Regions from separate parts of the Rhizobium atlanticum genome, predicted to be linked through region 1. Evidence: predicted binding sites of a transcription regulator. Region 1 holds the regulator's gene; the other holds the start of a gene.
What was found. Region 1 encodes LexA, which represses DNA repair genes until DNA is damaged. Its sites were predicted from a motif close to TGTTCNNNNTGTGTTCNG; they were not measured.
Positions count from the first base shown of each region.

Region 2: PH551_RS28195 (ImuA family protein) is a predicted target of LexA. The motif match lies at 1,453-1,470, and genes of this name have one in related genera.

Region 1 is NZ_JAQJCJ010000009.1:7,881-11,578, reverse strand. Features, by position in the region: partial or broken gene PH551_RS14435 (ComEC/Rec2 family competence protein) at 1-1,220, shown strand, start outside; gene lexA (transcriptional repressor LexA) at 1,201-1,917, opposite strand; gene PH551_RS14425 (VOC family protein) at 2,116-3,012, shown strand; gene kdsA (3-deoxy-8-phosphooctulonate synthase) at 3,009-3,698, shown strand, end outside.
Region 2 is NZ_JAQJCJ010000025.1:34,544-38,241, reverse strand. Features, by position in the region: gene PH551_RS28205 (SOS response-associated peptidase family protein) at 1-120, opposite strand, end outside; gene ligD (non-homologous end-joining DNA ligase) at 181-1,248, opposite strand; gene PH551_RS28195 (ImuA family protein) at 1,531-2,307, shown strand; gene PH551_RS28190 (Y-family DNA polymerase) at 2,228-3,698, shown strand, end outside.

The DNA of each region.
Region 1 (3,698 bases):
TCTCCGCGCTCATCATCATCGCCATTTCACCTTCGGAAGTATTGGGACCGAGCTTTCAAATGTCCTTTGCCGCCACATTGGCCTTGGTATCGGGCTATCAGTTGTGGAAGGACAGGCGTGTCCGCGAAAACGCTTTTCTGAAACTGCCGATCATCAGGCCGGTGGTTGCCGTCGCCGGTTTCTTCGGCGGCGTCTTCCTGACCTCGCTGATCGGCGGCTTTTCCACCGCATTGTTTTCGATTGAGCATTTTCATCGCCTGAAGGCTTACGGCCTGCCGGCAAACCTTGCGACGATGCCGATTATCTCCTTCATCGTCATGCCGGCCGGATTGTTGGCGATGTTGCTCATGCCTTTCGGTTTGGACGCTCCGCTCTGGAAGGTCGTCGGATTCGGCCTCGATCTGGTGATTGCGGTTGCCAAGACGGTGTCCGGCTGGGGCGGTGATATCGGCATCGGCCGCTTGCCCGGCTGGTATTTCGCAGTGGCGGTGGCAGGCTTTCTGCTGCTGACGCTGCTGCGCACTCGGCTGCGCCACGTCGGCACATCGATCATCGCCATCTCGACGCTCATCGTGCTGCTTCTGCCGGTTCCCCGGCCGCCGGATCTGGTGATTTCGGAGGATGGCAGTCTGGTTGCGGTCGTCGCGGCTGAGGCAATAGCTTCCAACCGTGAAAACCCGCCGGATTTCATATTCGACCAGTGGCAGAGAGCGCTGGTGCTGCCGACACATGATCCGCCGAAGATGCTGGATGGTCCGGCCATTCCGCCGGAAGGAGAAGACCGCCGTGTCAGGCTTTCCCGCGATCAGCAGAACGAAGCGAGTGCAGCGATGCGGGCAGCCGCCGCAGGCGGTGAAGCAAACCGTTTTTCCTGCGTCAAGAAGGCTTGGTGCACATCAAGACTTGGCAATGGCAATATCGTCACCGTCACCGTCATCGACAATGCCGCCTATCTCGGCCCGGCCTGCGATACGGCCGATATCGTCGTGACCTCGGTCCGTCTGCGTTTCAACAGCTGCCGTTCAGGCGGCACGCTTTTCACCGGCGAGACGCTGCGCAGGACCGGTTCGCTCGAATTGCGCTTCGCCGATGCCGGCCTGGAGGTCACCACCGCCTTCGATGCTTTGTCGCGACCATGGATGCGCCATCGCGCCTATGATTGGCGCAATGATCGTTTTACCGATTCCAGCCCATCCGGCGTCAGTGATAGCGACGGATGAGGCCGACGAGCTTGCCCTGCACCTTGACGCGGTCGGGCCCGAAGATGCGGGTCTCATAAGCCGGGTTGGCGGCCTCGAGCGCGATCGAGGCGCCCTTGCGGCGAAAACGCTTCAGCGTTGCTTCCTCGTCATCGACGAGGGCAACGACGATATCGCCGGGACTGGCGGTACTGCCGTTGCGAATGATCACGGTGTCGCCGTCGAAGATGCCGGCGTCGATCATCGAATCGCCTTTGACCTCCAGCGCATAGTGCTCACCGGAGCCGAGCATATCTGCAGGAACGACGATATCGTGGGTGTTGTTCTGGATCGCCGAGATCGGAACGCCGGCGGCGATACGTCCCATGACCGGCACGGAGACGGAGTTGCCATTGTCGGCGACCGGCTTTGGCGCAGCGGGGGCGGCGACCGGCTGGGGCTTGCCGAGGCTGCCCTCGATGACGCTCGGCGAAAAGCCGCGACGCTGAAGACTGGGGTTATAGGCCTCCGGAAGCTTGATCACCTCGATCGCCCGGGCGCGGTTCGGTAGGCGGCGAATGAAGCCGCGTTCCTCAAGCGCCGTGATCAGGCGGTGAATGCCGGATTTCGAGGCGAGATCCAGGGCATCCTTCATTTCGTCGAAAGAGGGAGGAACGCCGGATTCCTTCATGCGCTCATGAATGAAAAGGAGAAGCTCCTGTTGTTTGCGCGTGAGCATCGACGTCAGACCCCGTGATTGAAACAAATCCAGAACGGACACTATATGTTCCATATGTGTTCCGCAAGTAGCTAAATTTCCGTAAAAGTTCACGTCAACTCGCGGAGATTTTTATTTTCATTTGCTGGATTGGCGCACATGTCTTGCATTGAGGGAGGTGCTGTCGCACATCTCTTGCCGGTTTCAGGAGGGATATTCATGAACGCGCATTCCGCCAGGTCGCACCCGCTGGATCATGTCGTGCTGCCCGTGGTCAATATCGATCTGGCGCGTGAGAGGCTCGGCAAGCTCGGTTTCACCGTCGCCGCCGATGCGCGCCATCCCTTCGGAACGGAGAATGCCTGCGTCTTTTTCGCCGACAAGACCTATCTGGAGCCGCTTGGCGTGGCGAGTGTCGACGAGAGCGAAGCAGCGGCCCGCCAGGGCAACGTCTTCATCGCCCGCAATCGCGCCTTCCGTTTCCGCTGCGGCGAGGAGGGACTTTCTGCGCTGGCCTTCCTCAGCGAGGATGCCGACCTCGATCATAAGCGCTTCGTCAGCAACGGCGCGAGCGCCGGTGAGATGTTGCAGTTCAGCCGGCCGATGCGGATGCGGGACGGTTCGGAGAGCGTCGGCAGCTTTAAGCTGGCCTTTGCAGCTGATTTGCGCGCCCCCGATTTCTTTCTCTTTACTTGCCAGCGCATCACTTCGTTCCCTACAGATCGCGCCGCGCTGGAGACGCACGCCAATGGCGTGATCGGCATTGCCGAGATCGCACTTTGTGCACCGGACCCGGCGGCATTCGCCGCCTTCGTCGGGCTCGCGATTGGGCAGGCGGCGGTGGAGAAAACCGGTTTCGGCATGAATATCGCGGCATCGAATGCAAAGATCAGCTTGATGACGCCGGAAGGGCTGGAGGCCTATTTCGAGACCGCTGTCTCATCAGCCGATCGCGGCCTGCGGGGGCGGGCAATCCTCTTCAACGTCATCGATCTTGCCGTGACAGAAGCGCATTTGGGTGCTAACGGGATCACATTCACACGCAAGAACAATCGCATTCTGGTGAAGCCCACGCCCGGGCAGGGTGCGCTCTTCGCCTTCGAGGAAACACGATGAGCACCGACACGAATTCCGAAGTCAGGATCGGCGAAGGCGAAGGCCAGGTCGCTTTTTCCAATACTGGCCGCTTGTCGCTGATCGCCGGTCCATGCCAGATGGAGAGCCGGGATCACGCCTTCATGGTCGCCGGCACGCTGAAGGAGCTTTGCGGCAAGCTCGGCATTGGCCTCGTCTACAAGAGCTCCTTCGACAAGGCGAACCGTACCTCGCTCTCGGCTGAACGCGGCATCGGCCTGGAAAAGGGCATGGAGGTCTTTGCCGACCTCAAGAAGGAATTCGGCGTTCCCGTCATAACCGACGTCCATACGGCCGAGCAATGCGCCGAGGTGGCCAAGGTGGTTGATGTCCTGCAGATCCCGGCCTTCCTCTGCCGTCAGACCGACCTTCTGATCGCCGCCGCTAGGACCGGCCGCGCCGTCAATGTCAAGAAGGGCCAGTTCCTCGCCCCTTGGGATATGAAGAACGTTCTGAAGAAGCTCAACGCCAGCGGCAATCCGAATGTGCTCTTGTGCGAGCGCGGTGCCTCCTTCGGTTACAATACGCTGGTTTCCGACATGCGTTCGCTGCCGATCATGGCGGCGATGGGGGCTCCCGTCATTTTTGACGCCACCCATTCCGTGGCGCAGCCGGGCGGGCAGGGCGATTCCTCCGGCGGCCAGCGCGAGTTCGTGGAAACGCTGGCG
Region 2 (3,698 bases), on a different contig from region 1:
GACCGGCCCCATCTGGTCGGGGTTCATCTGATAGGCCGGCATCAGATTGATCAGGCTTTCGGCATCCTGGGCCCACTTCGCGACCCAGTCCTTGTCTTCCATCCGGTAGAGATTGCACATCCAACGCCATCCACGTTCGCAAGGTCGTGGAAGACAATCTAACGGACGATACCGATTTCGCTAGTCGAGCGTGAAGACGTCGGCATTGTCCTGACGTTCCCGCAAGCCCTTGTAGGATGGATGCCGCAGTTTGCCGTCTCCGGTCCAGGCCCGAAACTCGATCTCGGCGATCAAGGTCGGCGCGACCCAGACGATGTCAGCTTTCCCGGCGAAGGACACAGGTGGCTGCTTTTGCTTCCAGCGCAGATTGTCGAGCGTCTTGCGCAGCCTATCCATCTCGGCTTGCTTGAAGCCCGTGCCGACGCTCCCAACATGAACAAGATCATGGTCGCGGTAGGCGGCAAGCACGAGAGACCCGAAGCCGCCAAGCGACGCCGTGGATGGCTCATAGCCGACGATCATGAAGGCTTCGCTCTCAACGCATTTGACCTTCACCCAGTCGCCGGTGCGGCCGGAGCGATAGGGCTGATCGAGGTTCTTGCCGACGATGCCTTCGAGACCAAGGCGGCAAACGTTCTCAAGCAGGACAGCGGGATCCGCGTCGAACGTCTCCGAAAGACGGATGGCGCCATCTTTCTCGGTGAGCGTATCCTCAAGAAGATGCCGGCGCGAGCGGTATTCGATCCCGCGCAGATCATGGCCGTCGAGATAAATTAGATCGAAGGCGTAGAGAATGGCGTCCGAGGCGCGGTTGCCAGCGGCCTTTCCAGAAGCGCCGAGCGATTGCTGCAGCAGCTCAAAATCCGGTCGCCCTTCTTGGTCAAGCACCACCGCCTCGCCATCGATGATCATCGTCGCCGGCCCGAGCGCCCGAGCGGCCTCTGCTATATCAGGAAAGCGATGCGTCCAATCATGGCCACCACGTGTAAGGATGCGCACACCTTGCGGCTCGATATGGACCGCCAGGCGATAGCCGTCCCATTTCAGCTCCCAGCTCCACTGATCACCTTTTGGCGGATGTGCCTTCAGCTCAGCCAGCGCTGGCTCAACCCGATCGGGCATGGGATCGAAAAGCAGCTGTGGCTGTGCCGGATTGCGTTTCCTGCGTGGCTTCGAGCGGATCGGAGCTTCGCCGTCACGAAGAAGCGGCTTTGTTCTAGGTGGGTTTGACCTGGGAGGCTTTGTCATGGCTGAAGTGCAGCACAAAAAGCTTAAGAACATTGCGACGAACTGACTTCTTTCCCCGCTATCCACCGGCAGGGCCCAAACGCCCGGAAACTGCGCCAAAAATTCTTTTCGGCCTTACGCGATTGATTCCGTTCGCAATCTTCAAGATCGCTAATGCTAGGCGAATATTCCTACGCTCAATGTGTCTTGACTCTTTGCTGGCACAAGAACAGATAGTGAACATATCGCCCGCCCGACATGATGTCGATCCCGCCAACGCGACCTTGAAGGGAGCCGTGAACGATGAATGCTGCCCGTGCCACGAGGGCCCCTGAGGAGGTTTCCGATGTGATCGCCAATCTGCGCGAGCGCATCGCATCAATGGAGGGTGCGCAGGCCAGACGTGCCGGCTGTCTGCCCTTCGGTCTGTCGGAGATCGATGCGGTCCTGCCGGGCGGTGGTCTCGCCCATGGAGCGCTGCATGAGTTCGCGGGCGGCGGTTCCGGTACTGTTGATGGCGCGGCGGCGGCACTCTGTGTGGCCGGCATTGCCGCGCGAACCAAAGGCCCCGTCGTTTGGTGTTTGACCCGACCGGATCTATTCTTTCCGGCGCTTGCCCAGGTGGGCCTCCATCCCGACCGGGTGATTTTTGTCGAGTCCGACAGGGAAGAGGATGTTCTGGCCAATATGGAGGAGGGACTGTCGTTCGGCGGTCTCGGAGCGGTCGTCGGCGAACTTGTCCGCCTGCCGATGGTCAGTTCCCGCCGATTGCAGCTAGCCGCCGAGCGAACCGGGACGATGGCTCTTGCCGTCCGGCGATGGCGACGGCAGACCGAGGCGAATGATTTTGGCCAGCCGACGGCGTCAACAACCAGATGGCGGGTCAGTGTGATGCCATCGGAAGAGCTGCCGGTACCGGGGGTGGGCAGGCCTCAATGGTTTCTTGAATTGATGCGCGTGAAAGCGGGTGAGTGTGCTGAGTTTCTCGTGAGGGCGTGTGATGACAAGGGTCGTCTCGATCTATCTTCCGGATCTGCCGACGGATCGTATTCGGCGGGCGGATCCCTCCATTTCGCCTGAACAGCCAATTGCCGTGATCGCAAGAAGCGGGTCGAAGCGATGGGTTTCGGCTGCCGACCCGGCTGCCCGGGTGGCAGGCGTGCATGTCGGCATGCCGGCGGCAAAGGCGCAGTCGCTGTTTCATGGCCTGATGATGGTCGACGCGGATATCGAAGCCGATCGGGTAGCCCTCGAACGCATCACACTGTGGGCACTAACAATCTATTCGCCGATCGTCGCGATTGACGGGATCGACGGCATCGTGATGGACACCGAAGGCGCCGACCACCTGCAGGGCGGCGAGCTGCCAATGGTGACAAAGATCGCCAACCAGTTTCTGGGCAGGAAGCTGACTGCCCGCGTGGCGGTCGCCGACAGCTGGGGTGCAGCCCATGCCTGCGCCCGCGCAATCAAGCGCGAGACGATTGTCATTCCGCCGGGTGAGACAGTGCGGGCCGTCGAAAAGCTGCCTATATCGCTCCTGCGCCTGCCGGCAACGATTGTCAGCGATCTCCGCATTCTCGGATTTCAGACGATCGGGGAGCTTGCCAATACCCCGCGCGCGCCGCTGACGTTGCGCTTTGGGCCGGAGGTTGGGCGCCGTCTCGACCAGATGCTCTGTCGCATCGCCGAGCCGATCAAGCCAATCCGGACGCCTGAGCTGGTCGAAGTCTCGAAAGCCTTCGCTGAACCAATTGGCGCTGCCGAAACGATCAACAAATATGTCGGCCGCCTCGTCGTCCAACTGGTCGATGAGCTTCAGAAGCGCGGCCTTGGGGTGCGCCGCGCCGACCTGATCGTCGAGAAGGTCGACGGCACCAGACAAGCCATTCGCGCAGGCACTGCCAAACCTGCCCGCGACGTTGCCTGGCTGACGAAACTGTTTCGGGACCGGACGGAAAAGATCGAGCCGGGTTTCGGGATCGAGAGGCTCACCCTTGTCGCCGTCATGGTAGAGCCATTGGAGGAGGCGCAGAAAGTCTCTGCTCTGGTCGAGGATGACATCACCGATGTGACACCGCTCATCGATATCTATGGAAATCGGGGCCAGCGGGTCTATCGCGTCGCGCCGGTTGCATCCGATGTGCCGGAACGTTCCGTCCGGCGGATCAGTCCCGTTGCTGAACCGATCCCTGTTGCCTGGGTGAGCCATTGGCGCCGTCCAGTCCGGCTTTTGCCACGACCCGAACTGATCGAGGCGATTGCGCTGATGCCGGACCGGCCGCCTGTTTCCATCGTCTGGCGCGGCAAGCGCCGTAAGGTCAAACGCGCCGACGGCCCGGAACGCATCTTCGGGGAGTGGTGGCAGCGTGACGCCGAGATGGAGGCGGTGCGGGACTACTTTCTCATCGAGGACGAGGCAGGCGAGCGCCTGTGGGTGTTCCGCTCCGGCGACGGAGTGGATCCCGAGA